3 regions of the Aeromonas sp. ASNIH7 genome follow, and region 3 is predicted to be linked to each of the others. Evidence: riboswitches for the same ligand, from Rfam matches in the RefSeq annotation. Region 3 holds a riboswitch; each other region holds the start of a gene.
What was found. A riboswitch is a leader RNA that binds a small molecule or an ion and turns the genes downstream of it on or off. The one in region 3 is predicted to bind cyclic di-GMP.

Region 1: another riboswitch for cyclic di-GMP. It lies ahead of gbpA (N-acetylglucosamine-binding protein GbpA); the one in region 3 lies ahead of C2U47_RS04970 (glycosyl hydrolase family 18 protein).
Region 2: another riboswitch for cyclic di-GMP. It lies ahead of C2U47_RS14800 (glycosyl hydrolase family 18 protein); the one in region 3 lies ahead of C2U47_RS04970 (glycosyl hydrolase family 18 protein).

Annotation. Positions count from the first base shown of each region.
Region 1 is NZ_CP026226.1:2,884,060-2,889,842, forward strand. It holds gene cysW (sulfate ABC transporter permease subunit CysW) at 1-111, shown strand, start outside; gene C2U47_RS13580 (sulfate/molybdate ABC transporter ATP-binding protein) at 143-1,210, shown strand; gene cbl (HTH-type transcriptional regulator Cbl) at 1,327-2,274, shown strand; gene gbpA (N-acetylglucosamine-binding protein GbpA) at 2,386-3,807, opposite strand; cyclic di-GMP riboswitch class I at 3,868-3,953, opposite strand; gene C2U47_RS13595 (methyl-accepting chemotaxis protein) at 4,183-5,783, opposite strand, start outside.
Region 2 is NZ_CP026226.1:3,142,334-3,148,116, forward strand. It holds partial or broken gene C2U47_RS14785 (ExeM/NucH family extracellular endonuclease) at 1-17, opposite strand, end outside; gene C2U47_RS14790 (IS4-like element ISAeme22 family transposase) at 111-1,541, shown strand; partial or broken gene C2U47_RS14795 (ExeM/NucH family extracellular endonuclease) at 1,555-1,935, opposite strand; cyclic di-GMP riboswitch class I at 2,228-2,311, shown strand; gene C2U47_RS14800 (glycosyl hydrolase family 18 protein) at 2,424-5,462, shown strand.
Region 3 is NZ_CP026226.1:1,090,039-1,095,821, reverse strand. It holds gene C2U47_RS04975 (hybrid sensor histidine kinase/response regulator) at 1-2,269, shown strand, start outside; cyclic di-GMP riboswitch class I at 2,471-2,557, shown strand; gene C2U47_RS04970 (glycosyl hydrolase family 18 protein) at 2,669-5,266, shown strand; gene C2U47_RS04965 (putative RNA methyltransferase) at 5,407-5,783, opposite strand, start outside.

The DNA.
Region 1 (5,783 bases), 1.8 Mb from region 3:
ACCGGTGCCGCCTTCGCGGTGGCCAGCCTGCTGGCGCTGTTCGGGATCTTCACCCTGCTGGGGGAGACCCTGCTGGCCAGGCTGCGCGGCCAACCGACCCAGTCCCATTGATCCCGAATTAACGGTTATAGGAGAGGCATTCATGAGCATTCAGGTTCAAGGGCTCAACAAGCATTTCAATCAGTACGCGGCGCTGGCCGACATCAACCTCGATTTTCACGACGGTGAGCTGGTCGCCCTGCTCGGCCCCTCCGGCTGCGGCAAGACCACCTTGCTGCGGATCATCGCTGGGCTGGAACAGGCGGACAGTGGCAGCGTCATCATCCGCGGCGAGGATGCCTCGGATCTCCATGTGCGCGAGCGCAACGTTGGCTTCGTGTTCCAGCACTACGCCCTGTTTCGCCACATGACGGTGTTCGAGAACGTGGCCTTTGGCCTGAGGGTCAAGCCGCGCAGCGAACGCCCGGACGAGGCGGCCATCCGCACCCGGGTCAAGGAGCTGCTGGATCTGGTGCAGCTCAGCCACGTCGCGGCACGCTACCCGACCCAGCTCTCCGGTGGTCAGCGCCAGCGGGTCGCCCTGGCCCGGGCCCTGGCGGTGCAGCCCAAGGTGCTGCTGCTGGACGAGCCTTTCGGCGCCCTCGATGCCCAGGTGCGCAAGGAGCTGCGCCGCTGGCTGCGTGAGCTTCACGACGAGCTGCATGTCACCAGTCTGTTCGTGACCCACGATCAGGAAGAGGCCCTGGAGGTGGCGGATCGGGTGGTGCTGATGAACGCCGGCAAGGTAGAGCAGATTGGCACCCCTGCCGAAGTGTATGATCAGCCCGCCAGTGCCTTCGTGCACAGCTTCCTTGGCAGCGTGAACCTGTTTCGTGGCAGGGTGGCCGGGCAGGGGCTCGGCATCGGTGAACAGCAACTGGGTGGCCCCATCCCCTCCCATCTGGCAGAAGGGAGTGCGGCCATTGCCTATGTGCGCCCCCACGAGCTGGAGATCCTGCCCTCGGATGCCCCCGGTGGCATTCGCGCCACCATTACCCGCCTGCTGCCCATGGGGCCGCGCATCCGGGTGGAACTGCGTGGCGATGGGGAGACGGGAGGCGCCCACTACGAGGCCGAACTGAGCAAGGAGGCCGCCCGCGCTTTTGCTCCCGGCCAGGGGGTGCGCCTGGTGGCCAGGCAGGCACAGCTCTATCCCGACTACCAGATCTGAGGGCAAGCCGCGAGGTGCGGCCCTCTGTCAGGCTTGCTGCCGGGCCATGATCCCGGCAATCCATAACAAGAGGACGGTGGCACGAGCCACCGCCACTCAGCGCAGGAGGCGATGAGGTGAACTTTCAGCAATTGCGAATCATTCGGGAGGCGGCACGACGGGATTACAACCTGACCGACGTGGCCAATGCCCTCTTTACTTCCCAGTCCGGGGTCAGCCGCCACATTCGCGAGTTGGAGGAGGAGCTGGGGCTCGCCCTTTTCATTCGCTATGGCAAGCGTCTGCTCGGTATGACCGAGCCGGGCAAGGAGTTGCTGGTGATCGCCGAGCGTATCCTGGGGGATGCCGACAACATCCGCAAACTGGCGAGCACCTTTGCCAATCGCGACTCGGGCCGGCTGCTCATCGCGACCACTCATACCCAGGCCCGTTATGCCCTGCCGAGGGTAGTGAAGGCGTTTCGGGAGCAATTTCCCCTGGTACAGCTGGAGCTGCGTCAGGGGAGCCCGGAGGAGATAGTGCGGCTGGTGCAGACCGGTGAGGTGGACATCGGCATCAGCAGCGAGCAGCTCGACAAGAGCGAAGGGGTGGTGGCCTTTCCCTACTACCGCTGGCACCACAATATCGTCGTGCCGGAGCAGCACCCCCTCACCGCCGAGCGGGAGCTGACCCTGGCCGCTCTGGCCCACTGGCCCATCGTCACCTATCAGGCCGGCCTCACCGGTCGGGCACGGGTGGATGATGCCTTTGCCGAGGCGGGCATAGTGCCGCAGATCCTGCTGACCGCCCAGGACTCAGACGTCATCAAGACCTATGTCGAGCTGGAGATGGGGGTGGGCATACTGGCGGACATGGCGTTCGATTCCCAGCGGGACAAGGGGCTGGTGCAACTGGACGGCAGTCGGTTGTTTGCGCCGCACACCGCCTGGATCGGCCTCAAGCAGGGGCAGTTCCAGCACAACTTTGCCTGGCAGTTCATCCAGCTCTGCAACCCCGAGCTGGCGCTGGCGGAGATCCAGGCCCGCGCCATGAGCAACGAGCCCCTGCTCGACTATCAGATCTGAACCGAGGGATGGATGAAAAACGGGGAGCCATGGGCTCCCCGTTTGTTTGATGTTGACCTGATCTGGCACCGGAAGCGCCGAGCGGCTTCTCGCCAGGTCGGATACGTCCCATCACTGCGCTGTCCAGGCCTCCTGCCAGTGGGAGCCTACGCCCGGTTCATACTGGGTGGCCGTGCTCGCCCACTGGCTGCACCAGCCGCTGTAGGGGAAGGGTTTGCACTGATAGACCTTGCCGTTCTTCGGCTGCAGCACCCGGGTTCCGGCGGTGTAGGACTTGAGGCCGTCCGGGAAAGTGAACTGGTAATCGCCCCCGCTTGCCGGATCCTTGAACATGAGGTCCAGGGTCTGCTGCACCGCGTCACCACCGGCCTTGGGCTTGCCCTCGATCACCAGCTGATGGTGGCCTGCACTCAAGCCGGTCAGCGCCATGGAGAAACTCTGGCTGCCGTCCTTGATGTCGGCACTGCTCTGTCCCCTGGCGACACCGCCGTGGTCATAGAGGGTGTTGGTGATGGCGAGATCCCCCTGGGCCGTGACGGTGAAAGTCAGGGTGAGCTTGCCGTTGTCGAGCGTGTAGTCGCTCGCCAGACCGCTCACGCTGATCCCGTTCTCAACCGGGGGCTGCTGTTGCTCAAGCTGGATCTCGACCCGTTGCAGGTTGCTGCCAGCCTTGAGGTAGACCGGGTTCTGGCCATAGACGGGGTTGAACTGGCCGTCCGTGCCTTGCTGGCCCGCACGGATCTGGCTCTGCTCGGCGTTGATCTTGCTCGCCAGGGCGTGGGCCCAGTTGTTCTTCTGGCCCTGCTCGGTGCTGGCGATGGTCAGCTCGGTCTGGAGATCGGTGCGCTCGCCATTGGCATCGAACACCCGGGTTCTGGCTTTGTCACCCGCCACCAGGTCGATGGAGGGATAGATGGTCCCTCCCTGGTTCCAGGTCAGCGGTGGCTGGGTGCCATCCTTGAACCGGGCGTCGATCAGGTTGTAGAAGCTGTTGGCGGTATCCCCTACCTCCCACACCCCGAGAATGACCTGATAACCGGTACGCGGGGGCAGGGTGCACTGATGGGTCACCTGTTTGGGGGGCTGCACCATGTTGCCCTCGATGACGCAGAAGGGATTGAGATCGAACGCATCCCGGGTGAGGGGCTGGTTCGGGTTCCAGTCCTGCTTGGTGAGGTAGTAGCGCCAGTTGCGGGTCACGTGGTTGGCGGTGAAGGTCCAGCTGATGGCGAAGGGACCGGCCTGCACTTCACGCTTGGTCCAGCGATCGAGGGTCTGGGTGTTGAGCTCGCCGAATTGGGGGTGACCGGCCGAGGCTATCTGGCCGTCGGCGGGGCCGCCATCGGGGAAGCCGGAGGGGGCTTCCAGGCTCTGGGGTTCCCACTGGATGGCGCCACACTGGCTGTTGCCCCCTGTCTTGCACAGGTAGTTGCGCCCTTCGGGCTGGCTGATGTAGCCGTGAGCGAGTACGCCGCCACTGGCCAGCAGCGCCAGCGCTGCCGCGAGATGGGTGAGTCGGATATTTGCTGCCATACATTCCTCTGTTCGGTGATGTGGGCAGTCACGTTGGCAGGGGAGTTCCCCGAAACACGGTGCTGCAACCCCGCTATCCTGGACAGCTTGTCTTTAGACCGGAGGCTTTGCGTCCTGGCCTTTCAACCAGTTTGCCAAATGACTACAGAAAGGATCATGGTGCCGCCTGTGGCGACCACTCATCATGACTATATTTTGTTAAAAAAATAAGTGTGAAAATTGACAGTGCCATCTCATCGGAGCAGCGCATCAGCAGCAGATCACTCCATCGGGATCTGCGCGCTGGTTCAGTGCGAGAGGGTGGCCCGGGAGAGGCTCCCGTGGCCATGACAGGAAAGGAGCCCCTGCCAGACTGGCAGGGGTTCACGGGGCCACTCAGTGGCGGGGTTGCATGCCTGCTCGGGAAGAGGACGCCTGGGTCGGTCGCATCATCCTGTCCTGGGCTTGGGCGTTGTCCAGCTTGAACACCGCCAGTCGCTCGTCGAGGCTTCGGGAGAGACCGGCCAGCAGTTCGCTCTCCTGGGCCAACTGGGAGGCCGCCTGGGACATCTCGAGTGCCGAGTCGTTGATGCCGCTGACGTTGCGGTTCATGTCTTCCGCCACCATGCTCTGCTGCTCCGCCGCCGTGGCGATCTGGGTCGCCATGTCGCTCACGTGCTGGATGTGATTGACGATGAGGGAGAGATCCTGCCCCGCCTTCTCGGACTGGTTGACGCTGCTCTCCGCCAGCTTGCGGCTGGCGTCCATGGCGTTGGCGGCGGTGACAGCCCGTTGCTGCAACTGGGTGATGGTACTCTGGATCTCCTCGGTGGAGTGGCGGGTGCGACTGGCCAACTGGCGCACCTCGTCGGCCACCACGGCGAAGCCACGGCCCTGCTCGCCGGCCCGGGCCGCCTCGATGGCGGCGTTGAGGGCCAGCAGGTTGGTCTGCTCCGAGATGGCGCTGATGACCGCCGTCACCTCGCTTATCTGCATCACCCCCTCCTTGAGCTGGTTGACCTGCGAGGTGGCCTGATCCACCTCGGTGGCCAGCGCCTGGATGCCGTGCACGCTGGCATGGACATCCTGGTTGCCGAGCCCGGCCTCGCTGGTGGCATCCTGGGTGTCGCGGGCCGTATTCTCGGCGTGACCCGCCACGTCGGCGATGGTGGCGCTCATCTCGTTCATGGCGGTGGCGAGCTGGGCGAGCTGATCCCGCTGACTGTTGACCGCCTGGTTGGTCTGTTCGGCGGAGGCGGCGATGCGCAGGGCGGCATCCGCCACGTTGCGGGCCCCCAGGCTCGCTTCCAGCAGGGCGCGGCGGATGGCATCCAGCCCCTGGTTGGTGGAGCTGGCGACGGCGCCGAGCTCATCCCTGCCCAGCACCGGGATGCTGACCACCAGATCGCCAGCTGCGACCCGGGCCAGGGCCTTGTTGATCTCGGCCAGGGGATTGACGATGGAGCGGCTGATGGCGAGTCCCAGCAGCCCCATCAACAGGATCACCAGCAAGGTGGCGCCACCCATCCACTCATATTGCGACCACATAGTGGCCTCAATGTCCTGCAACAACACACCGGAGCCCAGGATCCAGCCCCAGGGCTGGTAGCCCGTCACCAGCGACATCTTCTGGGCCGCCTCGCCGGACGGGGAGACCCACTGATACTCCAGCCTGCCCTGGTGGCCGCCCTTGCCGAGATCCACCATGTGCTGCCAGTGGGACTCGGCAGGGTTGTTGCCCATCTGCTGGCCGACCAGCTCGGGTTTGGCGGGATGCACCACCACCCGACGGTCTTCATCCAGTACGAACAGGTAGTTGTCCCCGTCAAAGCGCATGCTGTCGAGCATGGCCTTGGCCTGTGCCTTGGCCTGCTCCGGGGGGAGGGTGGCGGCCAGGGCCTGGATCCGGCTCATGGCCAGATCCAGCACCGCCTGCAGCCTGGCTTCCCGTTCACTCATCAGATTGCGGTGCAGGGCACTGGCCGAGATGAGCAGCA
Region 2 (5,783 bases), 2.1 Mb from region 3:
TGGGTGTGGCCGTAATACCTGACTCTTATACACAAGTAGCGCCCTGAACGGAACCATTCCCGTTTTCCAGGATCTGATCTTCCATGTGACCTCCTAACATGGTAACGATCATGATAACTTCTGCTCTTCATCGTGCGGCTGACTGGGCTAAATCTGTGTTCTCTTCGGCGGCGCTGGGTGATCCTCGCCGTACCACCCGTCTGGTTAACGTCGCCGCTCAATTGGCAAAATGTTCTGGAAAATCAATAACCATCTCATCAGAGGGCTGTGAAGCCATGCAGGAAGGCGCTTACCGATTTATCCGCAATCCCAACGTCTCTGCCGAGGCGATCAGAAAGGCTGGCGCCATGCAAACCGTCAAGTTAGCTCAGGCGTTTCCCGAACTGCTGGCCATTGAGGACACCACTTCTTTGAGTTATCGCCACCAGGTCGCCGAAGAGCTTGGCAAGCTGGGTGCTATTGGAGATAAATCCCGCGGATGGTGGGTTCACTCCGTTCTCTTGCTCGAGGCCACTACATTCCGCACCGTAGGATTACTGCATCAGGAGTGGTGGATGCGCCCGGATGACCCTGCCGACGCGGATGAAAAGGAGAGTGGCAAATGGCTGGCTGCGGCCGCAACTAGCCGGTTACGCATGGGCAGTATGATGAGCAACGTGATTGCGGTCTGTGACCGCGAAGCCGATATCCATGCTTACCTGCAGGACAAACTGACACATAAAGAGCGATTTGTAGTGCGCTCCAAGCACCCGCGCAAGGACACTGGCTCCGGATTGTATCTGTACGACCATCTGAAAAACCAACCGGAGCTGGGTGGCTATCAGATCAGCATCCCGCAAAAGGGCGTGGTGGATAAACGCGGTAAACGTAAAAATCGACCCGCCCGCAAGGCGAGCTTGAGCCTGCGCAGTGGGCGCATCACGCTAAAACAGGGGAATATCACGCTCAATGCGGTGTTGGCCGAGGAGATTAACCCGCCCAAGGGTGAGACCCCGTTGAAATGGTTGTTGTTAACCAGTGAACCCGTCGAGTCACTAGCCCAAGCCTTGCGGGTCATCGACATATACACCCATCGCTGGCGGATCGAGGAGTTCCATAAGGCATGGAAAACCGGAGCTGGAGCCGAGAGGCAACGCATGGAGGAGCCGGATAATCTGGAGCGGATGGTCTCGATCCTCTCGTTTGTCGCGGTCAGGCTGTTACAGCTCAGAGAAAGCTTCACGCTGCCGCAAGCACTCAGGGCGCAAGGGCTGCTAAAGGAAGCGGAACACGTAGAAAGCCAGTCAGCTGAAACGGTGCTGACTCAGGATGAATGTCAGCTACTGGGCTATCTGGACAAGGGAAAACGCAAGCGCAAAGAGAAAGCAGGTAGCTTGCAGTGGGCTTACATGGCGATAGCCAGACTGGGCGGTTTTATGGACAGCAAGCGAACCGGAATTGCCAGCTGGGGCGCCCTCTGGGAAGGTTGGGAAGCCCTGCAAAGTAAACTGGATGGCTTTCTTGCCGCCAAGGATCTGATGGCGCAGGGGATCAAGATCTGATCAAGAGACAGCCGTAATACTCCTCGACCTTGGCCTCCAGACAGACCAGGGCGCCCGGCTGGATGTCCGGGTACTTGCTGGCGAAGTTCTTGTCGTTGAGGTAGACGAAAATGCCGTCCGACGTCTCGGGGTTGCCGTCCCCCTGCACATCCAGCAGGTAGAAGCCCTTGTTGAGGCTTTCCCCCAGACCCGAGACCACCGCCTTGACCGAGACGCTCTGGGCGCTTTCGAACTGATCGTCCGGGACGAGGGGGCTCTTGTCGCCGCTGCCCTGGATGGCGGGGATGGGGGTGAGGGCACTGTCGGCCGGGCAACTGAAGCCGGCGGCGTAGAGAGACGGGGACGCGAGCGCGAGCCCCACGGCCAGCGACAGCAGGGTAGGTGTTCCTTTCATGGGTATTCCTTTTTTTATTTTGCCAGTGTTTCCATAGCCTTGGCATCGTGGCCAAGGGCGCGCATTGTCACATTTCTGGCAGCTCTGACCAGTGAACCAACGCACATTATGAGGAGACAAAGGAGCCCATCTGCCATTTTTTGACGTGGCTAACAGTTTGATATTGATGATCTATTTGTCATCAGGTGGGAGCGAAAAGTGTGAGGCCGCCAGCATTCACATATTTTCCTTCGAGAATAAAGATTGAGCAGTGGTCACTTGCTTCCTATACTCGAGCCGTTCCTCACGGAACCCAGGCAAAGGGCAAACCGGCAGTGATGCCGGGACGCAAAGCCTCCGATCTGTCCCATCCGGGCCAGACAGCGGGGTTACCCAGGGTGACTTGAGGGTTTGTGGCCCGTCCATGGCCTGTTGTCGCTCCCTTGTTCCCTGTTGCGATTGCGCTTTTCCCGGTATTGAAGCCAAGACAAAACAAGGAAGATAACAATATGCAACAGATCTTGAGGCCCAGCAGGCTTGCCATGCTGGTCGCCCTTGCGGCCGTCCCTGCCTGGGCGCAGGCCGCTTACCCCGCCTATCAGGCCGGCACCGCCTACAAGGCTGGCGACATCGTCAGCAACGCAGGCGCCCTCTATGAATGCAAGGAATTCCCTTACTCCGGCTGGTGCGGCGCGTCCCCCTACCACTATGCCCCCGGGGTCGGCACCGTCTGGGCCGATGCCTGGAAGCTGTATGGTGGCGAGGTGCCGCCACCGTCCCTGGTCGTCGCCATCGGCTCCCCCGCCGTGGGTGCCAGCGTCAGCGAGGGGGCCAGTGTGGCCCTGGCGGTGACGTTGAGCGGCCCGGTCACGGCGCTCGCCCGGGTGGAATACCTCATCGACGGCACCCTGGTCGCCACCGCCACGGCTTCTCCCTGGAGTGCCAGCTGGTCTGCTGCCGGTGCGGGCAATCACGCCCTCAAGGCCCGGGCGCTGGATAAAGACGGCAAGGTGCTGAGCGAGGCGGATTCGAGCTTCAAGGTCGCCGCCGTGGTGGCGCCAGAGGCGCCCAGGGTGAGCATCGCAAGCCCCGCCGCCGGTGCCAGGGTGACCCTGGGCCGCGCCCTCACCGTGAGCGGCAATGTCACCGACGCCAATGACGACGTCGCCAAGGTCGAGCTCTTCGTGAATGGCCAGAAGGTGGGCGAGGACACCAGCGCCCCCTGGCAGCTGAGCTGGACGCCCCAGAACAAGGGGCTGACCGGCCTCAAGCTGGTGGCGACCGACAAGACCAACCTCTCTGGCGAGTCGGCCCAGGTGGACGTGCAGGTGGAAGAGGCGGCCCTGCCCCCTACCGGCGGCAACCTCTCCTGCGACGTGCGCCAGATCTACCGCGCCGACGGCAGCGAGTGCATGGGGGATGACCACGGCCGCCGCGTCATCGGGTATTTCACCTCCTGGCGCACCGGCAAGAACGGCCTGCCCGCCTACCTGGTGAGCGACATTCCCTGGGACAAGATCACCCACATCAACTACGCCTTCGCGGCGGTGGACGAGCAGAGTCACACCATCAAGGTGGATGACGCCGCCACCAAGCTGACCTGGAACGGGGTGCCGGGCGCCGAGATGGATCCGGAGTTCGCCTATCAGGGCCACTTCAACCTGCTGTCCAAGTACAAGAAGCAGTACCCGGACGTGAAGACCCTCATCTCCGTCGGGGGCTGGGCCGATACCCGCGGCTTCTACGCCGCCACCACCAAGGGTGACTGCTCGGTCAACACCGCCGGCATCAACGCCTTTGCCGACTCGGCCGTGGGCTTCATCCGCCAGTACGGCTTCGATGGGGTGGATATCGACTACGAGTACCCCACCTCTATGAAGGATGCGGGCAACCCCAACGATTTCCCGCTCTCCAACCAGTGTCGCGGCAAGCTCTTTGCGAACTATGAAGTGCTGATGAAGACCCTGCGCAACAAGCTCGACAGCGCCGGCACCGAGGACGGTCGCAAGTACATGCTGACCATCGCCTCGCCGGCCTCGGCCTACCTGCTGCGCGGCATGGAGAACTTCCAGGTCACCCAGTACCTCGACTACGTCAACCTGATGACCTATGACTTCCACGGTGCCTGGAACCACTTCGTCGGTCACAACGCCGCCCTGTTCGACAACAAGGCGGATCCCGAGTTGTCCCAGTGGGGTGTCTACACCCAGGCCCAGTTTGGCGGCATCGGCTATCTCAACTCCGCCTGGGCGGCCCACTACTTCCGTGGTGCCCTGGCGGCGGGCAAGATCAACATAGGGGTGCCCTATTACACCCGTGGCTGGCAGGGGGTCAGCGGTGGCACCCACGGTCTGGGTGGCAAGGCGGCGCTGCCGAGCCAGAGCGATTGCCAGCCGGGCACCGGTGGCAGCACCATTCCGTGCGGCAACGGGGCGGTGGGCATCGACAACATCTGGCATGACCTTGACAAGAACGGCAAGGAGATTGGCGGCGGCGCCGTGCCCATGTGGCATGCCAAGAACCTGGAGCACGCGGCCAGCCTCGGCATCACCACCCTGCCGAGCTACGGCCAGGCCTGGGGTCTGGATCCCAACAACCCGGCCCACGTGATGCAAGGCCAGTATGTGCGTTACTACGACGACAAGGCCCATGCGCCCTGGCTCTGGAACGAGCAGAAGAAGGTGTTCCTCTCCACCGAAGATGAAGAGTCCATGGGTCACAAGCTCGACTACATCGTCAAGCGGGGCCTGGGGGGCGTCATGTTCTGGGAGATGGCGGGGGACTATGACTTCGACGCCGCGAAGAACGAGTACGTGATGGGCAGCACCCTCACCAGCCTTGCCTACGAGAAGTTCAGCAAGGCCGACAAGGCGGCCCTGAAGCAGAATGATCTGCCGGCGCCGGCTGCCCAGCTCGACATCGGCGTGAGCCTCTCCGGCTTCAAGGAAGGGGACTCCAACTACCCGATCAACCCGACCCTCAAGCTCACCAACAAGTCGACCCAGACCATACCTGGCGGCACCCGCATCGAGTTCCTGGTCCCCACCTCCACCTCAGACACCATCACCGACCAGAGCGGCATGGGACTGAAAGTGGTGGAGAGCGGCGGCAACCAGAACTCGGACGGCATCGCCAATGAGAAGGACTTCCACAAGGTGGCTCTGACGCTGCCGGTCTGGAAAGCCTGGACGCCGGGCACCGACGTGGAAGTGGCCATGACCTACTACCTGCCGGCCGCCGGCGTGCCGAGTGGCATGCGCCTGATTGCCGGCAGCCAGACCATAGGCCTGAAGTCCGACTTCCCGGCCCTGGCCGAGGCGGTGCTGGGCAGCAGTGGCGGTGGTGACGGCGGCAGCGGTGGCACCACCTGTGCCAGCCAGAACGTCAACCCGGCGGACTACAACGCCTATCCGACCTGGCCGCGCGGGGATCACGCCAATGGCAACGACCGCATGACCCACAACAAGAGGGTGTGGCAGGCCAACTGGTGGACCAGCAGCGAGCCCAAGGCGGGCGATGGCAGCTGGAAACTGATATGCAGCTACTGAGTTGTCTAGGCTGCTATACCAGCAGCGAACTCAGAGTGGGCGACGGCAGCTGGAAGCTGGTGTGCAGCTACTGATGACCGTTTGAGCGGCAGGCCGGCACTTTGCATGGCCTGTTTTCTCGCAACGCAACGACCCAATCCGGAGCCCAGGCTCCGGATTTTTTTGTGCCTTGTATCAGGAGAAGGGGGGGAAAGGGCAGGGGCGGTGCCATAAAAAAGACCGCTCCGAAGAGCGGCCAATTGCCACCAAGGCAATCTGCGGGGTGACCCCCTTGTCGATGTGTCGCGGCCCGGATGCCGAGTCGGGGAGATCCCCGCCCCG
Region 3 (5,783 bases):
CTATCTCTGGCTCGGGGATCTCACCAGTCTGTCGCGCATCGGTTATCTTTCGTTCGGGGCCGTGGCCCAGTTCGCACCGGCCCTGCTGCTCGGCCTGTACTGGCGTCATGGCAATCGCAAGGGGGTCTATCTCGGGCTCGCCCTCGGGGTCAGCCTCTGGTTCGTGACCCTGCTGGCGGAGAGCGGACTGCTGGCTGGCTCCCCCCTCGAAGCCCTGCTGGCGCCCCCAGACTGGCCGGCGGTGCGGGATCTGAGCCTGGGGGCCTGGTGCCTCTTCCTGAGTCTTCTGCTCAACCTCGCCGGCTATGTGGCGGGCTCCCTGCTGTCACGGGCGGCGGTGAGCGAGCGGCTGCAGGCCGCCAACTTCGTCGGCAAGACGAGCCGGGATACCTCGGCGCTCTATCATGCGCGGGTCTCGGTGAAGGAGCTGGAGATGCTGGCGGCCCGCTTCGTCGGTTCCAGCCGCGTCAAACGGGCTTTCGGCCGCTTCGCCGGCGAGCGGGGAGGCACCTTGGCGCCCCAGATGCAGGCCTCCGCCGAGCTCATCGCCCACACGGAGCGACTGCTGGCGGGGGTATTCGGCACCTCGTCCGCCCGCCTGGTGCTGGCCTCTGCCCTGCAGGGACGCAACATGCAGCTCGAGGAGATCGCCACCATAGTGGACGAGGCCTCCGACATGTTCCGCTTCAACCGCGGCCTGTTGCAGGGGGCAATCGAACACATGGGGCAGGGGATCTCCGTGGTGGACAGGGAGCTCAGGCTGGTGGCCTGGAACCGACGCTACATCGAGCTGTTCTCCTATCCCCCCGGTCTCATTCAGGTGGGCCGTTCCATCGAGGAGATCATCCGCTACAACGCTGGACAGGGGTTGTGCGGCCAGGGAGACATCGAGGCCCAGGTGGCGCGGCGGGTTGCCTTCATGAAGCGTGGCAGCCCCCATGTCTCGGCGCGGGAGCGTCCCGATGGCCGAGTCATCGAGATGCAGGGCAACCCCATGCCTGCGGGGGGCTTTGTCATGACCTTCACCGATATCACCCCGTTCAGGGCGGCGGAGCGGGTGCTGCGGGAAGCGAACGAGCACCTGGAGGCGCGGGTGGCTGAGCGCACCCACGAGCTCTCCGAACTCAACCGCCAACTGCTGCTGGTAAACCAGCAGGTGGAGAGGGCAAATCAGTCCAAGAGCCGGTTCCTTGCGGCGGTGAGCCACGACCTGACCCAGCCGCTGAACGCGGCCAAGCTCTTCACCTCCTCCTTGCTGGAGATGCTGCCCCCGGAAGACGAACCGGCCCGCATCGCTCGCCACATTGACGACGCCCTGGGGGCGACCGAGGATCTCATCACGGATCTGCTGGACATCTCGCGCCTCGAGGCGGGCAAGTTCAAGGCGAAGAAGCTCGATTTCGCCCTGAGCGATGTGCTGGACAATCTCAAGGCGGAATTCGGCGTGCTGGCCCAGGCCGGTGGGATCCAGTTCTCCGTGGTGGAGAGCCGCCTTGCGGTCTACAGCGATGTGCGCTTGCTGCGGCGGGTGTTGCAGAACTTCCTCACCAACGCATTTCGCTACAACCCCGGCGGTCGGGTGCTGCTCGGCTGTCGCCGCATGGGGGAGAAGGTGCGCATCGAGGTGTGGGACAACGGCCCCGGCATCCCGGAGGGAAAGCAGGAGGCGATCTTCGACGAGTTTTCCCGCCTCGATCACTCCCGCACAGCCAGAGAGCAGGGGCTTGGCCTCGGGCTCGCCATCGCCCGCGGCATCTCGCTGGTGCTGGGTCATCAGCTCTCCCTGCGCAGCTGGCCCGGAGCGGGGTCCGTCTTTGCCATCACCCTGAACCTCGCGACCCGGCCCGTCATCCCCAGCCAGGTGACGACCCCGGCCCTGCGAGACAGTCAGCTGGAAGGGGTCAGGATCCTCTGCATCGACAACGAGGAGGATATCCTCATCGCCATGGCCTCGCTGTTGGGACGCTGGGGCTGCGAGGTGCGCTGTGTCCAGAGCCTGGAGCAGGCGGAAGAGATCATCGACGGCGGCTTCCTGCCTGCGCTGGTGCTGTCGGATTATCACCTGGATGACGGCAAGACCGGGTTGCAGGCGCTGCACATGATCAGGCTGGCCCACGGCAACGGTATCGGCGGCATCATCATCAGTGCGGATCGCAAGAGCGAGTTGCAGGCACAGATCCGTGAGCACGGCTTCGGCTACGTGAGCAAACCGGTCAAACCTCTCAAGCTGCGCGCCCTGATGAACAGCCTGCTGATGCCGGTTCAGTGACTGGTCTCACAGAATCGAGCATTGGCTGAACATTTTTTTGATGCCATCCAGGCGCCATGATCGGCGATGATGGCGCCACTTTTGTCGCCATTTGCCGAGTTTGGTGATAATTGAGTCTTGTTGGGTGTCACTTTTGGCAGGCGGCACCCGGGCGACTCTCCTCTATAGTCATTCGGCGATTATTTTTGTCGCAAATCAAGTTGTGCAAAAAGGCAAACCGGATGAAAGTCCGGGACGCAAAGCTTCCGGTCTAAGGGTCTGCGTACCTAGGATAGCGGGGCCACCACAGGTTGTATCGTCCATGGGCCAAGCCATGGTTGCGATGTTGTCTGCGTTACCTGGCAGGTTGCGTTGCCTTTTTCGTTGTTAATTCCAATAACGAAATAAGGAAGTTCAAATATGTTAAGTCCAAAACTTTCCCTGCTGGCGCTTCTGGTCGGGGGGCTTTGCACTACCTCCGCCTTCGCCGCTGCCCCGGGCAAACCCACCATTGGCTCCGGCCCCACCAAGTTTGCCATCGTTGAAGTCAATCAGGCTGCTTCGGCCTACAACCAGCTGGTGACCGTCCACAAGGATGGCGCTCCCGTCAGCGTGACCTGGAACCTCTGGTCCGGTGACGTCGGACAGACCGCCAAGGTACTGCTCGACGGCAAGGAGGTGTGGTCAGGCCCGGCCTCCGCCGCGGGTACCGCCAACTTCAAGGTCACCAAGGGGGGGCGTTACCAGATGCAGGTGGCCCTGTGCAACGCCGATGGCTGCACCCTCTCCGACAAGAAGGAGCTGATGGTCGCCGATACCGACGGCAGCCACCTGGCGCCGCTCAATGCGCCCCTCAAGGAGAACAACAAGCCCTACGCCAACAAGTCCGGCAAGGTGGTGGGGGCCTACTACGTGGAGTGGGGTGTCTATGGTCGCAAGTTCACCGTGGACAAGATCCCGGCCCAGAACCTGACCCATATCCTCTACGGCTTCACCCCCATCTGCGGTGGCAACGGCATCAACGACAGCCTCAAAGAGATCTCCGGCAGCTTCGAGGCGTTGCAGCGCTCCTGTGCGGGCCGCGAAGACTTCAAGGTCTCCATCCATGATCCCTGGGCGGCGATCCAGATGTCTCAGGGCAACCTCAGCGCCTGGGATGAGCCCTACAAGGGCAACTTCGGCAACCTGATGGCCCTCAAACAGGCCCACCCGGACCTCAAGATCCTGCCGTCTGTCGGCGGATGGACCCTCTCCGATCCCTTCTATTTCCTGGGTGACAAGACCAAGCGCGATACCTTCGTCGCCTCGGTCAAAGAGTTCCTGCAGACCTGGAAATTCTTCGACGGCGTGGACATCGACTGGGAGTTCCCGGGCGGACAGGGGGCCAACCCCAGCCTGGGCGGCCCGAATGACGGCGCTACCTATGTGGTGCTGATGAAGGAGTTGCGAGCCATGCTCGATGAACTGGAAGCCGAGACCGGCCGCCAGTATGAGCTGACCTCGGCCATCAGCGCCGGCGGTGACAAGATTGCCAAGGTGGATTATCAGGCGGCCCAGCAGTACATGGACCACATCTTCCTGATGAGCTACGACTTCAGCGGCGCCTTCGACCTGACGAATCTGGCCCACCAGACCAACCTCTTTGCCTCCAGCTGGGATCCGGCCACCAAGTACACCACCGACAAGGGCGTCAAGGCGCTGCTGGGTCAGGGGGTGACACCGGGCAAGATAGTGGTGGGGGCGGCCATGTATGGCCGTGGCTGGACCGGAGTGAAGAACTACCAGGCCGGCAACCCCTTCACCGGCACCGCTACCGGACCGGTGAGCGGTACCTGGGAAAATGGCGTGGTGGATTACCGCGACATCGTCAACAACCGCATGGGCGCAGGCTGGGAGCAGGGCTATGACGAGTCAGCCGAGGCCCCCTATGTCTTCAAGGCCAGCAGTGGCGACCTCATCACCTTCGACAACGACCGCTCGGTCAAGGCCAAGGGGCAGTACGTGCTGGCGAACCAGCTTGGCGGTCTGTTCGCCTGGGAAATTGATGCGGACAACGGCGACATCCTCAACGCCATGCACGAGGGGCTGGGCCACGGCGAGGGTACGCTGCCGCCGGTCAACAAGCCGCCGGTTGCCAATGCCGGCAGCGATCTGAGTGCCACCGGTCCGGCCGAGGTGACCCTCAACGGCAGCGCCTCCCATGATCCGGAAAACGGGGCGCTGACCTACAGCTGGAAACAGGTCTCCGGACCCCAGGCCAGCCTGCTGGATGCCACCCAGGCCAAGGCCCGTGTGGTACTGGATGCCGTCAGCAGCGACATCAATCTGGTGTTCGAGCTGACCGTGACCGACGATCAGGGGCTCTCGGCCAAGGATCAGGTGGTGGTCACCAACAAGGCGCCGCAGCCGAACCTGCCCCCCGTGGTCAGCGTACCGGCCAGTGCGACCGTCGAGGCCGGCAAGCAGGTGAGCATCAAGGCCACCGCTTCCGACCCCAATGGTGATGCCTTGAGCTATCAGTGGACAGTGCCGGCCGGGCTCAGCGCCACCGGTCTGGACAGCGCGACCCTGGTAGTAACGGGCTCGAACGTGACCAGTGACACGGCCTACGATCTGACCCTGGTGGTCACCGACGGGGCGCTGGATGCCACAGCCGTTACCCGCCTGACCGTCAAGCCGGCCAGTACAGGTGGTGGCTGCGAGGCCAGCGATCCGGATGCGGCCAACCACCCGGCCTGGAGTGCAGGTACCGTCTACAACACCAATGACAAGGTGAGCCACAAGCAACTGGTGTGGCAGGCCAAGTATTGGACCCAGGGCAACGAGCCGAGCCGCACCGCCGATCAGTGGAAACTGGTGAGCCAGGTGCAACTGGGTTGGGATGCCGGAGTGGTCTACAACGGCGGTGATGTCACCAGCCACAACGGCCGCAAGTGGAAGGCCCAGTACTGGACCAAGGGCGATGAGCCCGGCAAGGCCGCCGTCTGGGTCGATCAGGGCGCGGCGAGCTGCAACTGATCTGCCGTGAAGAAAAATGGGGCCGAGGGCCCCATTTTTGTCTTGCTGCGTGGTTGGGTGTCTCTTCCCTGTCAGGGAAAAGGCGCACTCGCTTTGTCAAAAAGGCCCGTCAGGGCCTTTTTTCATGGTATGTCACCGGTTCACAGCGGTTTTTGCCACAGGCTGAGCAGCAGATCCTGCTCGAGGGCGTCGGGCCCCTGGTGGGTGAAGGCGTGGCGCTGCTCGCCGCTGGCACGCCAGCCGAGGCGACTGGTCTCCAGAATGTGCTCGCGCAGGCTCTGATCCAGCGCCGTACTGAACTGGGCGCGTTGCTGGGCAACACTGACGAGCCCGGTGAAGGCGGGCCAGCTCAGGGGATGTTCCATGCTCACCGGATTGAGGCTGACGCGCAATTGCCACTGATGGCGAGGGCCGGGCTGCACGTGGAGCAGATAGCCGCCCGGCGCCAGCCAGCTGACCAGGAGTTCCGTCTTGACCTTGAGGTCGTTGACCAGCAGCACCTGGGCCGTGCCAGGCA